DNA from 2 places in the Pseudomonas sp. LY-1 genome. Region 1 is predicted to be linked to the other one. Evidence: predicted binding sites of a transcription regulator. Region 1 holds the regulator's gene; the other holds the start of a gene.

Region 1 (5,148 bases):
TGTCCCAGGACCTGGGCTTCCTGATGCCCACCGTGCATATCCGCGACAACCTCGACCTGGCCCCCAGCGCCTACCGCCTGACCCTGATGGGCGTGATCCTCGCCGAAGCCGAGATCTACCCTGACCGCGAGCTGGCGATCAACCCAGGCCAGGTGTTCGGCACGCTGAACGGTATAACCGCCAAAGATCCGGCTTTTGGTCTGGAGGCGGTCTGGATCGAAGTCAGCCAGCGTAGCCAGGCGCAGTCCCTCGGGTACACCGTGGTGGACGCCAGCACCGTGGTCGCCACGCACCTCAACCAGATTCTGTACAAGCACTCCCACGAGCTGATCGGCCACGAAGAAGTCCAGCAATTAATGGGTTTGCTGGCCAAGGCGTCGCCAAAACTCGCCGAAGAGCTGGTGCCGGGCGTGCTGTCGCTGTCGCAATTGCTCAAAGTGTTGCAGGCGCTGCTGTCCGAACAAGTGCCGGTGCGCGACATTCGCAGCATCGCCGAGGCCATCGCCAACAATGCCGCCAAGAGTCAAGATACCGCCGCCCTGGTGGCTGCGGTGCGCGTCGGATTGTCCCGCGCTATCGTGCAAAGCATTGTAGGGGTTGAGTCTGAGCTGCCTGTGATCACCTTGGAGCCAAGGTTGGAACAAATATTGCTCAATAGTATTCAGAAGGCAGGACAAGGTCAGGAAGAGGGCGTTCTGCTGGAGCCAAGCATGGCTGAAAAACTGCAGCGTTCGTTGATCGACGCCGCACAGCGCCAGGAAATGCAGGGCCAACCGGTGATTCTGCTGGTGGCAGGTCCGGTCCGAGCGATGTTGTCGCGGTTTGGACGCCTGGCAGTGCCGAATTTGCACGTTTTGGCTTATCAGGAAATCCCTGACAACAAGCAAGTGACTATCGTCGCGACAGTAGGGCCCAACGGCTGAGGTAGTGGGTTATGCAAGTAAAGCGTTTTTTCGCCGCCGATATGCGTCAGGCCATGAAACTGGTACGTGACGAGCTGGGCGCCGACGCTGCGATTATCGGTAACCGTCGTATTGCCGGCGGTGTCGAGCTGACGGCTGCCCTGGATTACACCCCTTCGGCGCTGGCCCCGCGTGTCCCGAACATGGAGCTTGAAGACGAGCTGCGCAAGACGGCCTCGCGCATTGTCTCGGCCCAGGCCGAACTGAGCATGCGTGGCGACAGTGATGCGACCACCAATCGCCAGTTGTTCGCCGGCCTGCCGCTGACCGCCGCCGAGCCGTTGATCGAGCCGACGTTCATCGAACCGCCGCGTCCTGCCGCGCCAGCCCCGGCCGCCGCAGTCGACCAGCGTGTGTTCGATTCGATGCGTTTTGAACTCAACGGCCTGCGTGAGCTGCTGGAAGTGCAGCTTGGTTCGCTGGCGTGGACCCAACTGCAAGGCAGCAAACCGCAACAGGCCAACCTGTGGCGTCGCCTGCAACGCATCGGCCTGTCCGGCCCGTTGTCCCGCGACCTGCTGGCGCTGACCACCGAAATCGAAGAACCTCGCCAGGCCTGGCGCATGTTGCTGGCCCACCTGGCGCGGATGATCGTGACCCCGGAAATCGAACCCCTGGAAGAGGGTGGCGTGATCGCCATGGTCGGCCCTGCCGGCATGGGCAAGACCACCACCCTGGCCAAGCTGGCCGCGCGTTACGTGCTCAAGTACGGCGCCCAGAATATCGCGCTGGTGAGCATGGACAGCTACCGCATCGGTGCCCAGGAGCAGCTCAAGACCCTGGGCCGTATCCTCAATGTGTCGGTGACCCACGTTGACCCGGGCCAGTCCCTGGCCAACGCCCTCGATCCGTTGCTGCGCAAGCGTGTGGTGTTGATCGATACCGCCGGCCTGCAAGCCAGCGACCCGGCGTTGCGCCTGCAACTGGAAAGCCTGGCCGGGCGTGGTATCAAGTCGAAAAATTACCTGGTGCTTGCAACCACCAGCCAAAAACAAGTTCTTACCGCTGCGTACCATAGCTACAAGCGCTGTGGCCTGGCCGGATGCATCCTCACCAAGCTCGATGAAACCGCGAGCCTGGGTGAGGTGTTGAGCCTGGCGATCAGTCATGAACTTCCGGTCGCCTACCTGACCGACGGGCCGCGGATTCCAGATGATTTGCATCTGCCGCGCCGTCATCAGTTGGTCAGCCGTGCCGTCAGCGTGCAAATGCAAGAAGAGCCTAGCGAGGAAGCGATGGCCGATATGTTCGCTGACCTTTACCACAACCCGGCAAAACGGGTGGGTTGAGGTCAGCATGAACACCCTGAATTGTATCTACATCGATGGTCTGCAGCGATTCACGCGGCCAACCCATGTAGCCTGCGTCTAAGCAAGACAAGGTAAAGAAATAAAATGGGCAGCATGCATCCCGTACAGGTGATCGCGGTGACCGGCGGCAAAGGTGGCGTCGGGAAAACTAACGTGTCAGTGAATTTGTCCCTGGCCCTGGCAGAGCTTGGCCGTCGTGTCATGCTGCTGGATGCTGACCTGGGATTGGCGAACGTCGACGTTTTGCTGGGGCTCACGCCCAAACATACCCTCGCCGATGTGATCGAGGGCCGCTGTGAGCTGCGCGATGTGCTGCTGCAGGGCCCTGGAGGCATCCGCATCGTGCCGGCCGCCTCGGGCACTCAGAGCATGGTCCACCTGAGCCCGGCGCAGCATGCCGGCCTGATTCAGGCGTTCAGCGATATCGGCGACAACCTCGACGTGCTGGTGATCGACACCGCCGCCGGGATCGGCGAGTCCGTGGTCAGCTTCGTGCGCGCCGCGCAAGAAGTCCTGCTGGTGGTCTGCGATGAACCCACCTCGATCACCGACGCCTACGCCCTGATCAAACTACTGAATCGTGACTACGGCATGAACCGCTTCCGCGTGCTGGCCAATATGGCCCAGAGCCCGCAGGAAGGGCGCAACCTGTTCGCCAAGTTGACCAAGGTCACAGATCGCTTTCTCGATGTCGCCTTACAATACGTCGGCGCAGTTCCCTATGACGAGTGTGTACGCAAGGCTGTGCAAAAGCAGCGTGCAGTCTACGAAGCGTTCCCTCGTTCGAAATGCGCCTTGGCGTTCAAGGCTATTGCTCAGAAGGTCGATACCTGGCCATTGCCCGCCAACCCACGGGGGCATCTGGAGTTTTTCGTCGAGCGATTGGTGCATCAGACGAGCGCAGGACCGGTGCTATGACAGCCAGCGGCTATAACCTTTACAAGAAATCGGCACGTGACTGCCAAGGTGAATTGATCGAGCGCTATGCGCCCCTGGTCAAGCGCATTGCTTATCACTTGCTGGCACGCCTGCCCGCCAGCGTCCAGGTCGAAGACTTGATCCAGGCCGGCATGATCGGCCTGCTCGAAGTGTCGACCAAATACGACGCGAGCAAAGGTGCGAGTTTCGAGACGTATGCGGGTATCCGTATCCGTGGCGCGATGCTCGATGAAGTGCGTAAAGGGGATTGGGCGCCGCGTTCGGTACACCGCAATACGCGCATGGTCAGTGACGCAATTCGTGCAATTGAAGCAAAAACCGGTCGCGACGCTAAAGATCACGAGGTTGCGGCCGAACTCCAATTGAGTCTCGACGATTATTACGGGATTTTGAACGATACCTTGGGCAGCCGCCTGTTCAGTTTCGACGACCTGTTGCAGGACGGCGAACACGAAGGGCTGCACGAGGATGGCGCGAGTACTCATCTCGAGCCGTCGCGTGACCTGGAAGATGAACGCTTTCAGGGGGCGCTGGCGGACGCGATTGCCAATTTGCCGGAGCGTGAGCGACTGGTGTTGGCGCTGTACTACGACGAAGAGCTGAACCTCAAGGAAATCGGTGAGGTCCTGGGGGTCAGCGAATCGCGTGTCAGCCAACTGCACAGCCAGTGCGCAGCCCGCTTGCGGGGACGCCTGGGAGAATGGCGCGCGCGCTGACAGGCAGTGTGGGGACACTGCAAACACTACCGTGAGGGCCCTGGTCTTCGCGGGTGAGTTTCGTGGTGCCCTGGGCAGTCCTTTTTGTGTAACGCCTGTTGATTGAAATGGCGCGTCCAGGTGCTGGGCGCGTTTAAGACTGCTTGGAGGTCGAATTGGACAAGAACATGAAAATCCTCATCGTTGATGACTTCTCAACGATGCGGCGGATCATAAAAAACCTGTTGCGTGACCTTGGGTTCACCAACACGGTCGAGGCGGATGACGGCCTTACGGCGATTCCGATCCTCAACAGCGGGAGCATCGACTTTCTGGTAACCGACTGGAACATGCCCGGCATGACCGGTATCGACTTGCTACGTCATGTGCGCGCCGATGAAAAACTGCGCACTCTTCCCGTGTTGATGGTGACCGCCGAAGCCAAGCGTGAGCAGATCATCGAAGCCGCCCAGGCCGGGGTTAACGGCTACGTGGTCAAGCCATTCACTGCATTGGCCTTGAAAGAGAAGATCGAAAAAATCTTCGAACGCATCCACGGCTAATGCCATCGCGGGGGAGCTATGGAGCATAAAGAAACGTCACAGGGGGACTTTGAGTCGACCCTGAAAAAGCATGCTCACCAGCTCGTCGAGAGCCTTGAAAAAGGCCAGTTCGGCGACGCGGTGCAGTTAATCCATGAGCTTAACCAGACCCGTGACCGCGGCCTGTATCAGGAAGTGGGCAAGCTCACGCGCGAGCTGCACAGTGCGATCGTCAATTTTCAGATTGACCCGCACATGCCCCAGGCCGAAGAGATTTCGCAAATCACCGATGCTACTGAACGCCTGTCCTATGTGGTCAGGCTGACTGAAGCGGCGGCTAACCGCACCATGGATCTGGTGGAAAACGCCACGCCCCTGGTCAACGGCATGGCCAATGAAGCCCAGGCCCTCAGCGTTGACTGGGGCCGCTTCATGCGTCGGGAAGTGGGGGCTGAGGAGTTTCGTGAGTTGGCCCGTCGGGTCGAGGGTTTCCTGTCGCGCAGCGAACAGGACAACCACACGGTGTCCAGCAACCTCAATGACATTCTGCTCGCCCAGGATTATCAGGACCTCACCGGTCAGGTGATCAAGCGCGTGACCCAATTGGTCACCGAAGTGGAAAGCAACTTGCTCAAATTGGTGCTTATGGCAGGCCAAGTCGATCGTTTCGCCGGCATCGAACATGACCGCGAAGCGATCC
Region 2 (5,148 bases), 2.5 Mb from region 1:
TGTGGGTTTTGCATGGCTTGATTCTCTTGGCACCTTGGCGTAGCTGCGCAGTTTAGCAGGCGGGGCCGTGCTAGACTCGCGACCGTTTCACCCAACCTTTGCATTATCGACACGGAACACCAATGGCCAAACGCCAGCTCAACCGTCGCCAAAACTGGCGCATCGAAAAGATTCAGGGCGAACGCGCCGCACGCGCCGCCAAACGTGAATCCTCCGCCGTGGAAGCGCTCGAGGGCGGCGACCTGGGCCCCGAACAAACGGGCCTGGTGATCGCGCACTTTGGTGTGCAGGTCGAGGTCGAGGCGCTCGAAGGCGAACTCGCCGGCCAGGTCTTCCGCTGCCACCTGCGCGCCAACCTGCCGGCGCTGGTGACCGGCGACCGAGTGGTGTGGCGTGCCGGCAACCAAGGCATCGGCGTGATCGTCGCGCAACTGCCCCGCACCACCGAACTGCGCCGTCCCGACAGCCGCGGCCAGTTGAAGCCGGTGGCGGCCAACGTCGACATGATCGTCATCGTCTTCGCACCGCTGCCCGAGCCCCATGCCAACCTGATCGACCGTTACCTGGTCGCCGCCGAGCATGCCGGCATTCGCCCGCTGTTGTTGCTGAACAAGTTCGACCTGATCGACGAACAGAACGCCCCGGCGCTCAACGCGTTGCTCGCGGTCTACCGCACCCTGGGTTACCCGGTGCTGGAAGTGTCGGCTCATCACGGCAATGGCATGGAACAGCTGCAACACCAGTTGGACGGGCGCATCAGCGTGTTCGTCGGCCAGTCTGGCGTGGGCAAGTCCTCGTTGGTCAACAGCCTGCTGCCGGAAGTCGACACCCGTGTCGGCCCGCTGTCGGAGCTGTCCGGCCAGGGCACCCACACCACCACCACCGCGCGGTTGTTCCACTTCCCCGGCGGCGGTGAGCTGATCGACTCCCCGGGCATTCGTGAATTCGGCCTCGGCCATGTCAGCCGCAGCGACGTGGAAGCCGGTTTCATCGAGTTCAACGACCTGATCGGCACCTGCCGCTTCCGCGACTGCAAACACGACCGCGAACCCGGTTGTGCCCTGCTCAAGGCGTTGGAAGATGGCCGCGTGCAGCAGCAACGGATGAACAGCTATCGGTCGATTATTGCGAGTTTGCCCGAGAGCAGTTACTAAACAGCACATACGACAAGGCCGCGTTTATCGCGGCCTTGTCGTATACAGCTTACGATCCCGTACCCGGCACCGTAGGGTCTTTCATCCCGCCGCCCTCGAACAGGTTCAGCTTCTGCCGCAGCTCATGCGCCGGCAACGGTTCCTGCCCCGGCGGGATCGCGTTCGGGTCGGCCGGTGCTGCGCCCTGCGTGCCCGTATCTGGGGGCGGTGGCGGTGGCGGCTGATCACCTTCAATCGCGCGCTGGGCCTTTTTGGTCAGCACAACGATATCGATCCGACGGTTGATCGGGTTGAATGGGTCCTTCGAATCAAACAGCTGCGACGAAGCGAAACCCACCACCCGCGCCACCTGCGAGTCCGGGTAGCTGCCGGCCACCAGCGCACGTCGGGCGGCGTTGGCGCGGTTGGCCGAAAGCTCCCAGTTGCCGAAGTCGCCCTGCCCCGAATACGGCTTGGCATCGGTGTGACCGCTGATGCTGATTTTGTTCGGCACCGCCTTGATGGTGTCGGCCATGGCCAGCAGGATGTCTTCAAAGTACGGCTTCAACCGCGCACTGCCAGAGTCGAACATCGGCCGGTTGGCGGCGTCGGTGATCTGGATGCGCAAGCCATCCGGCGTGATCTCGAAGGAAATCTGATCCTTGAATTTCAGCAACTGCGGGTTTTCTTCGACCTTGGTCTGCAATTCCTTCAGCAACAATTCGAGGCGTTCCTGCTCGACCTGTTCGGCCAGGCTCTCGACGGTGTCGCGCTCGATCGGAATTTTTTCCTGCGGCGCCTCGGTCTTGACCTCAGGGTTGATGGTGCGCTCCGGCGCCAACTGCGGCGAACCGCCCAGGTCGATCACGAAGGGTGTGCCGCTTTCCGAGAAGCCAATCGGGTCCTTGAAGTAACCGGCGATGGCGATCTTCTGCTCGGGGGTCGCGGTGGACATCAGCCACAGCACCAGGAAGAACGCCATCATCGCCGTTGCAAAGTCGGCGAAGGCGATTTTCCAGGCGCCACCATGGTGCCCCGCAGCGAAGCGCTTGACGCGCTTGATGATTATCGGCTGGTTGTTTTCCATGGCTTAGCGACCGCGAACCGCTTGTTCCAACTCGGCAAAGCTCGGGCGATGTTTCGGGTACAGCACCTTGCGACCGAATTCCACCGCCAGCGAAGGCGGCATGCCGGAGGCCGAAGCCACCAGGCTGGCCTTGATCGCTTCATACAGATTGACTTCTTCCTTGGCATCGTGGGCCAGGGAGGTGGCGAGCGGACCGAAGAAACCGTAGGCCGCGAGAATACCGAAGAACGTACCCACCAGCGCCGCACCTACGTGCATGCCGATGGCCGCCTGGTCGCCCTCGCCGAGGGAGGCCATGGTCACCACGATACCGAGTACCGCCGCAACGATACCGAAGCCGGGCATGCCGTCGGCAATACCGGTGACGGCGTGGGACGGGTGCTCCAGCTCTTCCTTGAGGCTGAACAGTTCCATGTCGAACAGGCCTTCCAGCTCGTGGGGGGCCATGTTGCCGGAGGACATGATGCGCAGGTAATCGCAGATGTAGGCGGTCATGCGCTCGTCTTTGAGCACTGCCGGGTACTTGGCGAAAATCGGGCTCGCTGCAGCGTCTTCGATGTCCGCTTCGATGGCCATCATGCCTTCACGGCGACTCTTGTTGAGGATCTCATAAACCAGGCCCAGCACTTCCATGTAGAAGGTGTGGGAGAAGCGCGAGCTGAACATGCCCAGCGACTTCTTGATCACGTGCATGGTCATGTAGCCGGGGTTGGCCTGCAAGAATGCGCCGAATGCCGCGCCGCCAATAATCATCACTTCGAAGGGCTGGATCAACGCTGCAATCTTGCCGTGAGACAGGACATAGCCACCGAGCACACTTGCAAAGACGACGATGATGCCGATTATTTTAGCCATAGGGGTTTTGTACTTGCGCCGTCGGGTTCATGGACATATTTGGGGTAACTGAAAAACTCTTGTTCTACTTATCGGCAAAACTGCGCCAGACTATAGGCCGTCAAGGCGAAAAGCCAGTTCGGCCCGTTCAGGGCGTGTTGAAGTAAGTGATGATCGCGCCCCAATCATGGCCAATGAAAAGACAGCCCCATCTGTAAGACCCATCTCTCTCGCCGCTTGGATCAAGTGCCTGGACGAAGTCCGGTTGCCCGTTCCCCAGGCCAGCCACGAGCGCGTGTGCAAAGCCATCCGCGATAGCCGCAGTTCTTTGCGAGATATTGCCGAGCTGATGCAGAACAGCCCGTCGCTGGTACTCAGCGTAATGCGCGAGGCCAACAGCCACACCCATGGCAGCATGGCGGAACCGGCAGAAAACCTTGAGGTGGCGCTTAACCGTCTCGGCCTCAAACGCGCCGAGGACCTGCTGGAACGGCTGCCGTCGGTGCCGATGAATGAAATCCCCGTCGCCTTTCGCCAACTGGTGCTGGTCAGCCGCCACGCGTCGCAGCAAGCCAGCGGCTTGTTCGCCAGCCGCCTGGCGCGGTTGTGGCAAGACATTCATTGGGGCAGCCTGCTGTTCCTGGCGCCGTTGTGGCCGATGGCGGTGGCCTATCCCAAGCTCCTGGAAGAATGGGAACTGCGGGTGATCCACAAAGGCCAATCGGCGCGTCAGGTCGAACAGGAATTGTTCGGCGTGCGCCTGCTCGACCTGTGCCTTGGCCTGACCGAAACCTGGCACCTGCCGATCTGGGTATCCCAGGGCTATCACCTGCTGCTGACCGAGCAACGCTTGCTGGTCAAGGCATTGCGCATCGCCCGGGAAGACGACCCACTGCGCCAGCAACAACTGCTGGATGCCGAACCCAGTTTGCGGCGCTGGCTGAACCAGCCGGCCAATACGGTGTTGCTGGCCAACGGCCTGGCGATGTCGGCCCAGGAATCCTGGACCTGCCCGCATACCGAGCGCTGGCAATACCTCACCGCGCTGTACCTGCAACAGCCGTTGAGCGAGGTGCAGCAACAGGTTCACCAGCAAGCGGTGATCAGCGCTCGCGCAACCCTGATGCCCGACCTCTGGCACCCGGCGCTGTCGCTGATCTGGCCGTGGAATGTACAGAAAATCCATCGCGGCCTGCTGCCCGCACCGCCGCCAACCGCCGAGGCCCTGGCCGTCTGGCGCAGCCGTTGCACCGAACTGCTGGTGGAGCCAAGCCGCTTCGCCAACGCCATGCACCTGACCACCTGCGCCAAGGAAGCCCTGGAGGCCAGCGGCATGCAGCGCGTCTTGCTGTTCATGGCCGATCGCGCCCTGAGCACCCTGCGCGTCCACCAGGCCGCCGGCCTGCCGAAGGACGCCGCGAACTTGAGCCTGGACGTGGTCAACAGCACGCTGCTGCAACGCATGCTGGAAAAATCCGCCCAGGTGCGCCTCACGCCCGACAATCACGCGCAATTTGCCGCCCTGTTGCCGCCGATCCTGCGTCGCCTGTTCAACGGTGAACACCTGCTGTTGCGCTCACTGAGCTGCAACGGCCGGGTGGTCATGCTGATGATCGCCGACCAGGGCGGCGGGCCGTTCTCGGAAACCACCGTGCAGGCCTTCGGCAAAACCGCTCAATGCATCGAGAAAGCCCTGCACAGCTTTACCAACCGCACCGGCTGATGCTTGCGCTACAATCGCCCTCTTTTATCGCCAACATTTGTGCCCAGGAGACCTCACATGCCTGACTTCTCTGGCTTGCCGCTGGTGATCGAACCCAGCGACCTGCTTGGCCGCCTTGATGCCGACCAACTGATTCTGGTGGACCTCACCAGCGCCGCCCGCTACGCCGAAGGGCATATCCCCGGCGCGCATTTCGTTGACCCCAAGCGCACCCAACTGGGCCAGCCGCCAGCCCCCGGCCTGCTGCCGAACAAGGCAGACCTGGAAAAACTGTTCGGCGAGCTGGGCCACACCCCGGACGCGACCTACGTGGTCTACGACGACGAAGGCGGTGGCTGGGCCGGACGTTTCATCTGGCTGCTCGACGTGAT

What was found. Region 1 encodes FliA, which starts transcription of late flagellar genes. Its sites were predicted from a motif close to CTAAAGTTTNNNNNNNNNNNGCCGNTAA; they were not measured.
Region 2: a site for FliA is predicted at 3,144-3,171, ahead of motA (flagellar motor stator protein MotA). Genes of this name have one in related genera too.

Annotation. Positions count from the first base shown of each region.
Region 1 is NZ_CP094353.1:4,942,572-4,947,719, reverse strand. Features, by position in the region: gene flhA (flagellar biosynthesis protein FlhA) at 1-923, shown strand, start outside; gene flhF (flagellar biosynthesis protein FlhF) at 935-2,251, shown strand; gene fleN (flagellar synthesis regulator FleN) at 2,357-3,190, shown strand; gene fliA (RNA polymerase sigma factor FliA) at 3,187-3,927, shown strand; gene MOQ67_RS22600 (chemotaxis response regulator CheY) at 4,095-4,469, shown strand; gene MOQ67_RS22595 (protein phosphatase CheZ) at 4,488-5,148, shown strand, end outside.
Region 2 is NZ_CP094353.1:831,881-837,028, reverse strand. Features, by position in the region: gene orn (oligoribonuclease) at 1-14, opposite strand, end outside; gene rsgA (small ribosomal subunit biogenesis GTPase RsgA) at 123-1,154, shown strand; gene motB (flagellar motor protein MotB) at 1,204-2,220, opposite strand; gene motA (flagellar motor stator protein MotA) at 2,224-3,075, opposite strand; gene MOQ67_RS03650 (HDOD domain-containing protein) at 3,242-4,777, shown strand; gene rhdA (thiosulfate sulfurtransferase) at 4,835-5,148, shown strand, end outside.